DNA from 4 places in the Rossellomorea sp. NRS-1567 genome. Region 3 is predicted to be linked to each of the others. Evidence: riboswitches for the same ligand, from Rfam matches in the RefSeq annotation. Region 3 holds a riboswitch; each other region holds the start of a gene.
The links. Region 3 has a riboswitch for S-adenosylmethionine ahead of ACIFOD_RS08115 (methionine ABC transporter ATP-binding protein). Riboswitches for the same ligand answer to the same signal wherever they lie in the genome.
Positions count from the first base shown of each region.

Region 1: another riboswitch for S-adenosylmethionine. It lies ahead of ACIFOD_RS10835 (methionine biosynthesis PLP-dependent protein); the one in region 3 lies ahead of ACIFOD_RS08115 (methionine ABC transporter ATP-binding protein).
Region 2: another riboswitch for S-adenosylmethionine. It lies ahead of ACIFOD_RS20920 (YezD family protein); the one in region 3 lies ahead of ACIFOD_RS08115 (methionine ABC transporter ATP-binding protein).
Region 4: another riboswitch for S-adenosylmethionine. It lies ahead of ACIFOD_RS02280 (2,3-diketo-5-methylthiopentyl-1-phosphate enolase); the one in region 3 lies ahead of ACIFOD_RS08115 (methionine ABC transporter ATP-binding protein).

Region 1 is NZ_JBITPL010000015.1:291,093-293,292, forward strand. Features, by position in the region: gene ACIFOD_RS10830 (tryptophan--tRNA ligase) at 1-575, shown strand, start outside; SAM riboswitch class I at 700-809, shown strand; gene ACIFOD_RS10835 (methionine biosynthesis PLP-dependent protein) at 901-2,025, shown strand; gene metC (cystathionine beta-lyase) at 2,018-2,200, shown strand, end outside.
Region 2 is NZ_JBITPL010000030.1:105,085-107,284, forward strand. Features, by position in the region: gene ACIFOD_RS20910 (inorganic phosphate transporter) at 1-195, opposite strand, end outside; gene ACIFOD_RS20915 (phosphoadenylyl-sulfate reductase) at 214-912, opposite strand; gene ACIFOD_RS20920 (YezD family protein) at 1,013-1,168, opposite strand; SAM riboswitch class I at 1,255-1,360, opposite strand; gene ACIFOD_RS20925 (MaoC/PaaZ C-terminal domain-containing protein) at 1,525-1,926, opposite strand; gene ACIFOD_RS20930 (MaoC family dehydratase N-terminal domain-containing protein) at 1,923-2,200, opposite strand, start outside.
Region 3 is NZ_JBITPL010000014.1:31,998-34,197, reverse strand. Features, by position in the region: gene ACIFOD_RS08115 (methionine ABC transporter ATP-binding protein) at 1-1,013, opposite strand, end outside; gene ACIFOD_RS08120 (methionine ABC transporter permease) at 1-10, opposite strand, end outside; SAM riboswitch class I at 1,085-1,190, opposite strand; gene chbG (chitin disaccharide deacetylase) at 1,700-2,200, opposite strand, start outside.
Region 4 is NZ_JBITPL010000002.1:119,757-121,956, forward strand. Features, by position in the region: gene ACIFOD_RS02280 (2,3-diketo-5-methylthiopentyl-1-phosphate enolase) at 1-829, opposite strand, end outside; SAM riboswitch class I at 941-1,043, opposite strand; gene ACIFOD_RS02285 (pyridoxal phosphate-dependent aminotransferase) at 1,094-2,200, opposite strand, start outside.

The sequences.
Region 1 (2,200 bases), on a different contig from region 3:
CGGATATCCTTCTTTTCCAAACGGAACTGGTTCCTGTCGGAAAAGATCAAATTCAGCATGTTGAAATTGCAAGAGACATAGCAGAAAACTTTAATAAGCTATATGGAGAAACATTTATTCTTCCTGAATATGTCATACAGGAAGAAACATCCGTTCTACCGGGACTCGATGGACGGAAAATGAGTAAAAGCTATAACAACACCATTCCATTATTTGAAGAACCAAAAAAACTCCAAAAACTAATCAATAAAATCAAAACAGATTCTTCACCTCCTGAAGAGCCTAAGGATCCTGAAACATCCGTCTTATTCTCTCTTTATAAAGAATTTGCAACCTCCGATCAAGTTGAAGAAATGAGAAGGAGATTTCAAGAAGGAATAGGCTGGGGAGAAGCGAAAAAAGAGCTATTCCAAGTAATGAATTCATTTATCGAGAAACCAAGATCGAAATATGAAGAACTGATGGCCTCCCCCCATATGCTGGATGTCATCTTACAAAATGGAGCAAAAAAAGCACGGGAAAAAACAATCCCATTCATGAAAGAGATTAAAAGTAAAATAGGGATTTATCATTGAAATAAAAAATGTTGATGAAGCGTAAAATGAATATTTTTTATTCAGATAATTCATAATTCTCATTGACATTTCTTCTTCTTTATTATAAGTTATGGGAAAGTTATTTTTCACAAAATCAAATAGTTTCTTATCAAGAGAGGTAGAGGGACTGGCCCGAAGACACCTCAGCAACCAGCCGCGAGTTTTGGTATGGTGCTAATTCCAGCAAGTTGATGTCAACTTGGACGATAAGAGGGAGAACGAACGTACAAAACCTTCTTATTTTCATTAAGAAGGTTTTTTTGTTTTTTCCCTTTTCGTATTCAAGATAGAAAAGGAGAGAAGAATGTTGAAAAAGCATATTGATACAATACTTGTCCAGGCGGGAAATCGGAAAGATCCTTCAACAGGTGCTGTGAGCTTGCCCATTCATTTATCGACTGCCTATGAACATAAGGGGATTGGCCAATCGACAGGCTATGATTACACAAGGACTGGAAATCCAACCCGCACCACCTTGGAAGACACCCTCACTCAATTGGAGGAAGGTCACAGAGGGTTTGCCTTCAGCTCGGGGATGGCAGCGATTCAGGCAATCCTTAGCTTATTTTCCAGCGGGGATGAATTGATTGTTTCGAAAGACCTATACGGCGGGAGCTACCGTTTATTCGTGCAGTATGAAGCACAATATAGTATCAAATTTCATTTCGTCGATACAAGTGATGTTGGCTCCATAGAAGAACAAATTTCTAACAGAACAAAGGCCATTTTTGTTGAAACCCCAACCAATCCATTGATGAATGAAGCAGATATTTCTGAGATTGCCGGCATTGCTAAGGCCAACGGGTTGCTCTTAATTGTCGATAATACCTTCTATACACCTGTTCTACAAAAGCCGCTCGCTGAAGGCGCAGACATTGTCATTCACAGCGCCACGAAATACTTAGGGGGCCATAATGATGTATTGGCCGGTGTTGTGGTCGTAAACACAGAAGAGTTGTCGGGGAAAATCTACACCATTCAAAATTCAATCGGAGCGGTTCTCGCCCCTTTTGATTGTTGGCTCTTATTAAGAGGGATGAAAACCCTTAGTCTCAGAATGGCTCAGCACGAAAAAAACGCAAGAAAATTAGCGGAGTATCTTGATGCCCATGAATGTGTAACAGACGTTTTATATCCGGGAAAAGGCGGCATGCTTTCCTTTCGTATCGCAAAGGAAGAATGGGTTGCTCCATTTCTCCAACACTTAAAAGTTATTACGTTTGCTGAAAGTTTGGGAGGGGTGGAAAGTTTTATCACCTATCCCGCTACCCAAACACATGCAGACATTCCTGAAGAAGAACGGAAAAGGCTTGGTATCTGCAACAGACTCCTGCGGTTTTCTGTAGGAATTGAATTTATTGATGACCTGATTGAAGACCTAGAGAATGTTTTTCAACAATTGGAAAAAGAGGTGCTTACGTATGAGTAAAAAACCATTTTCACTTCAGACGTCACTCATTCATTCTCACGGAGTTGATAAAGAAACAGGAGCGGTCTCTACACCGCTTCATCATGCTACGACCTTTCATCAACAGGATTTTGATCAATATGGAACGTATGATTACAGCCGTTCGGGAAATCCAACGAGGGAAACCGTTGAAGAA
Region 2 (2,200 bases), on a different contig from region 3:
TGAACTTATGGTTTTAACTACTTCTCCACCACCTAAAACCGCCCCGCTCAGGACACCGGCTGCGCAGATCCATAATGAAACCCTGATGTTTTTTATGGCACCTGCACCATACGCAACCCCCATCGATGCTGCCGCTCCACTGGCACCGATGTTCATAGCGAAAAACATACTTATGATCAGGGCGATTATTTCAATCAAAGAATGTCACCCCTTTTAATGGAGACCGCATTCGGTCTTCCCTTTTCCTTGCCATCTTCCGGAGCGGAGATCATTGATGTCTAAAGCTTGCGTTGTACAATGGAAGCATCCGATACTTGGATACCCCTGATCATGAAGTGGATTATAGGAAAGGTTATGCTTATGGACATACCTCCAAATCTCCTTCCAGGTCCAGTGAATCAAAGGACAAATCTTAACTGATTGGAACTTGTCATCCTTATTGATGAATTCAACCTGACTTCTTGTAGGTGATTGTTCTCTTCTTAATCCTGAAATCCACGCATCCCCTTTGGATAAGGAATCTTTTAAAGGGTCAAGCTTTCGAATTTGACAGCATTGGTTCGGGTTTCGCTCCCACAACTTATCTCCATATGTTTCTGCTTGCTCTTGGAGCGTTAATTCAGGCTTTTTCATATGAATGGTGATACCAGGATACTTCTCCTTCACCTTTTCAATCGTTTCGTAGGTTTCCTTGAAATGAACACCTGTATCAAGAAATACTATGGTTGCTTTCGGTTGTACTTTGGTTAGGAGATCGATTAATACGATCCCTTCTATGCCAAAACTGCATGCATATACGACATTTTCACCATAATGATCATACGTCCACTCAAGTACGTTTACCGCTCCTTTATAGACCGGATCAATTTCAAATTGGATGGATGGATTATTCCAAGTTTGATAGGTTAACATGATACACCCCTTTCCCGCTCATCCAAACAAAAAGAGGCGAATAACAAGATATAGGGATTTCCTTTATCAGTGTTATGCGCCTCTAGTTTGTCTAGTCAGCTTATTTAATTCGCACTTTCTCGTTTTTCTCCAATTGAATGACTTTACCGTCCTGAACCACAATGGTAATCGATCCAAAACTCATCGTCTTCAACATCGATGTGATCTTCTCGACTACTACATCATACTCTGCTTCTTGATTTTTTTCTTTAGTCACATGATTCCCCCAATTTTCATCTTATCCAGAAAAATCATGAATGAAAAAAACAACTCTCCATTTTGGAAAGTTGTTCAGGTAAGGATACCTTATCTTCCAAAATGACTTCACATTTTGCTGGAATTAGCACCTTACATTACGTAGGTTGCTGGGCTTCGCGGGGCCAGATCCCTCCACCACTCTGGATAAGAGTTATTAATTTTAATATTCTAAATAATATCATATTCCACCGGGAAGTCAACCCGAGTTTTTCGATCGGTTTTATGTCTTTTGACTTATTTTTCTTTCAGAACCTTCATTCTCTTTATTTCTATTCGTTTTATGAACGCTATAGGACACTATTTTCACCAGAGTGATCAAAATAATTGAAACTTCAATTTACCTTCGATTACTTTCTTCTGGTTCTGATTGACGGCAAAGACTTTAAAATGTAAGAGATCATCCTGTTTTTCTGATACTTCTGCAATCAATTTAATGACATCATTCAGGAAAACCATCCCTTTAAAGCGGATCGTGTACTCTTTGATAAATCCTTCTTCATAATGATCACTAAAAAACTTGGAGACATTTCCCATTGTCCACATGCCATGAGCAATGACACCTGGAAGACCCAATTTATGTGCCTCCTCATCAATCGTATGAATAGGGTTATAATCTCCAGAAGCTCCTGCATATTTAATTAAATCGATTCTCGAGACTGGAGCTAATTCAACAAGGGGAAGCGTTTCACCTATTTTAAGGGATGATAGTTTAGTCATTTTCCTAACCTCTCTCTAACCGCTTCAGTGATAATGACAATCGCTTCGGAGGTGAAGATCCTATTCCCTCCTGAGTCTTCACCGATATCTTCTATTACAAGAAAGCCAAGTGTTCCACCCGACCCTTTCCGCTCATAGTAATCTTTTATCTCTGTATAACACTGAATACATTCCCCAACCTTTAGTGGTCTTTCATAATGAAAAGATTGTTCTCCATGAATTAACCCGATGTTCGGTAAATGAAAACCCTCAATCGTTCCATAGTCAAGCACTC
Region 3 (2,200 bases):
CAGGCAGCATTCTCAAGCACCTCCAAGCTTTGCGTCTTCAACGTGATATACCGGATCGCGGCTTCGACTTCGTCATGGGAGCCGATCAGTTCCATGATAAAAATCCCCAGTGGCACTTCCTGAATATATTCAATCTTGCCGTGAAGAATATTGCCTTGCACTTTGTATTTCTGGAACACTTCTGAAACGACGCTTTCCTCTGCGATTGATCCTTTGAATTGGATTTTGATCAGCTTTCCTTTTCTTGATTCCACGAGGTGCGGCGGGAGTTCAAATTGAAGGATCGTTTCAATGAATTGCTTCGTTAAAGGCTGCTTCGGTTCAGCAAACAGGTCGTATACTGGACCTTCCTCCACGATTTTCCCGTCTTGCATCACGGCCATCCGGTCGCAGATTTCTTTCACCACTTCCATCTCGTGGGTGATGAGAACGATCGTCAAACCCAGTTCTTTGTTAATTTTTTTCAATAGCTTCAAAATCGATTTCGTCGTATTCGGATCGAGTGCCGATGTCGCTTCATCGCAAAGTAAAACCGATGGATTATTCGCAAGGGCCCTTGCAATCCCGACTCTCTGCTTTTGTCCTCCGCTGAGTTGAGCAGGATAGGCATCGGTTTTATCTGAAAGACCGACCATCTCAAGGAGCTCGACGACCCTGGTCTTGATCTTCGCTTTTGGTACTCTGGCCGCTTTCAAGGCAAAAGCCAGATTGTCAAAAACCGTTTTCGATTTAATCAGGTGAAAATGTTGAAAAATCATGCTCGTTTTTTGACGGGCGAGTCTTAATTGTTTGGACGTGAGCTTCGTGAAATCCTGTCCATCAATGATGATTTCTCCTGATGTCGGGGTTTCTAATAGATTCAGGCAGCGAATGAGTGAACTCTTCCCCGCTCCACTGTATCCGACGATTCCAAAGATCGCCCCCTTTTCGATCTTTACGGAAACATTATCGACACCGACCACCGTTTGCTTTTTTGTACTGTAGGTTTTAACTAGATTTCGAATCTCAATCAATGTGCACACCCCTTTTTTTGTCCAATAAAAAATGCCTCTTTCAACTGAAAGAAGCATCGCCTGTTTATCTCGACTTATCTCTCAGAATGAAATCATTCTGCAGGAATTGGCACCGTTCCAATACTGGAGGTTGCCGGACGTCATAGGGCCTGATCCCTCGGTCACTCTGGATAATTGAAAGTATGTAATTTTCTAAATTTTTATCTTATAGAGGATAATACTGGGTCTGTGAATGGAAGTCAATAGGGAATTTTTCAGTTATTTTTATGTAAGCGTTATCTTTGTTGTTGCACTAGGGAAGGGATTTTTTGTGTAGGGGGACTTTGGTTTGATAGGGGCGTGGTGATTATCCATTTTTTTACAGTTTATAATATATTCCTAAAGTTGATAATAAAAGGTGGAAAGTCGATAATATATCTCTAAAGTTGATAATAAATAGACAAAGTCGATAATAAACCTTCTCTCATCCTATCAATCCATGTATTTCACATCGATTTCAGTTAATATCCTGCCTTAACACCATCTCAAAACCATACATACTATCCAAAAACTTTCCTTTCCACCTCAAAATGGAACTAATCTCCATTACCAATAGAAAAAGGCACTACCTTCCATAGCAGCACCCCGATCACTTGTCATAACAACTCACAACAAACATTCTAATTTCTCAAACAACCAAACGAAAACTAGAAAGTCCACTCCTTAATCCCCGTCAACACATCCAACTCCCTCAACCTCTGCTCACAATAAGACGAATTCCCTTTCAAGTATGTATCAACATAAGCCGGATGACACATAATCTCAAGCGTCTCACCTTCATCCCTGCTGTTCAATATCCTCTTCAATCCTTCAACCGACACTCCGTCACCATAAAAGTCCATCGAGAAACGATCGGTTAACACATTCATTGCGTCAAACCCATCACAGGGTACATTCCGGACCGAAACCCCAAAACGCTCCGACAATCTCTTCACCACCGGGATCAAAGGTCGAAAGCTATGAACATGGTGATGACTGTCAATATGAGAAAGGGGCAAACCGAATGATAGGAATTTATCCATCTGAGCCTCCCACTCCATTTCAACCTCATCCACATTGATTTCTTTTTCTTCAAAAATCTTGCTGGTGTAACGGAAAAAGCCTCTCTCATCCAGTAGTGATGGTACTCCGCCAGAAACTGGTCTCCC
Region 4 (2,200 bases), on a different contig from region 3:
ACCATAAAGAATAGCTCACACCATATGCAGGAGATGAAGCAACAGCACCTGCAAATGCAGGATGGGCCATAATCGGCAACCTGATCTCAGGGTCCTCCCTCAATTCCTGGAGAACATCCAGGCCGTAAGTAAACACATTGAATAAAAGGGCTTGGGCTCCAAGCTCACGTGCTTTTCTTGCTTTATCACGTAATTCTGAAGTCCTTCCTGTCAGGTTTACAGCATACAGTGTTTTCTTGCCTGTCTCTTCATACAGCTCGTGTAACACTTTTTTCCCTATACTGATCCTCTCAGTGAAAGGTGTCAGTGAATTATCAAAGAGAATCTCATCGTCTTTTACTAGGTCAACTCCCCCAAGAGCCTGGGCCCTTAATTGAGTTTCAAGGTAGGTAAGATCCCTGCCGATTACGCCTTTAAAGATGCTCATTAACAGGGGTCTATCTTGTACTCCCGTCAGCTCCCTTATTCCCTCTATTCCAAACCGTGGTCCAGGATAGGCTTTTTTCAATTCACTGGAAAACTCTATATCTACTAATTTCACTTCACCATCCAGGGAAAGCTTGCCGAATACCGTAGTAAGGATGGCCGGAATATCATTGGAATAATTATGACCGGGATAGCCAATCTGCACTTCACCCCGGGAGCCACCTTCCTCTTCCCACTCCTTTACGGAAACGACTCTCCCCTTGTACTTCCGCAATTGATCCTGTTCCAGGAGAGGTAAGTCCGTCCATGAACCGACCGTCAATCCCAGGGCGATCCCTTCTGCCTTTTTCTCGAATGAACCACTCTTTCCCTTCAGTTCATATGTAGCTATCACTTCACTCATTGTTGTCCTGCCTCCTTTTAATAATGCTATTTTAGCCGCAAGTTGACTTCATAAGCCTGTGCAAACCAAAAAACCTCTTCCAAATAAGAAGAGGTTTGCATTCGTCACTCTTTCTTATCTGTCAGCATTATTGCTGCAAGAATTAGCACCGTGCTTGAATAAGTCGGTTGCCGGGCTTCATTGGGCTTGTCCCTCCGCCTGCTCTTGATAAGAATTTCATTATTCATTATTTCAGTTGGATTATTGCACCAATTTCAACTTCTGTCAATCCCTTTTGTGGAATAATTCTAAATTTTCTATACGCGAAATCGCTTCTTTTATCCGCTCGTTTGTGGTTAATAGTCCTACTCGTACATACCCTTCTCCGAATTCTCCAAAGCCTACACCCGGGGCTACAGCGACTTTGATTTTTTCAAGTAAATAAGTAGAGAACTCTACAGAGCTGAATCCATCAGGTACTTTTAACCAGGCGAAGAAGGAACCTTGTGGAGCTTTTACATCCCACCCTATATCCTGAAGTCCGGAGATTAATAGTTTTCTCCTTTCTTCGTATGTTGAAACCAGTGCATCTACACATTCCTGGGAACTTAAAAGGGCAGTGGTAGCCGCTTCTTGAATAGCACCGAACAGACTCACATATAAGTGATCTTGCAGGAGGTTGATCGCTTCTATGACACTTTTATTCCCTACTGCAAACCCCACTCTCCAACCAGCCATATTATACGTTTTCGATAATGTATAAATCTCAATCCCCACATCCTTTGCTCCATCTGTTTCCAAGAAGCTTATGGGCTTATTTCCATCAAACCCAATAGCTCCATAGGCAAAATCATGTACAACACATATATCATGCTGATTGGCAAGAGTGACTGTTTCTTCAAAGAATGATTTTGTGGCGATTGCTCCAGTAGGGTTATTAGGGTAGTTCAGAAACATTAGCTTCGCATTTTCCAGCTCATTACGGGAGTGTTCACGATAATCAGGCAGGAATCCATTCTCCTCTCGTAGTGGCATTTTAATCATACGAGCTTCTGCCAATGCTACCCCTGATAAATAATCGGGATAACCGGGATCGGGCACCAATACCCCATCACCAGGATTCAATAAACATTGAGGGATTTCAACTAACCCGGCTTTTCCTCCGAACAGAACGGCTACCTCTGTTTCCGGGTCTAATTCCACACCGTATTCACGCAGGTAGAAAGCCGCAATCGCCTCTTTAAAGGACGATAAGCCGCGAAATGGAGGATACTTATGATTGGACGGGGAAGCTGCTGCTTCTGTCAGTTTCTCCACAATATGTGGAGGAGTCGGTTGATCCGGATTTCCCTGGCCCAAATTAATGACATCATGTCCCTCTTTGACCACAGC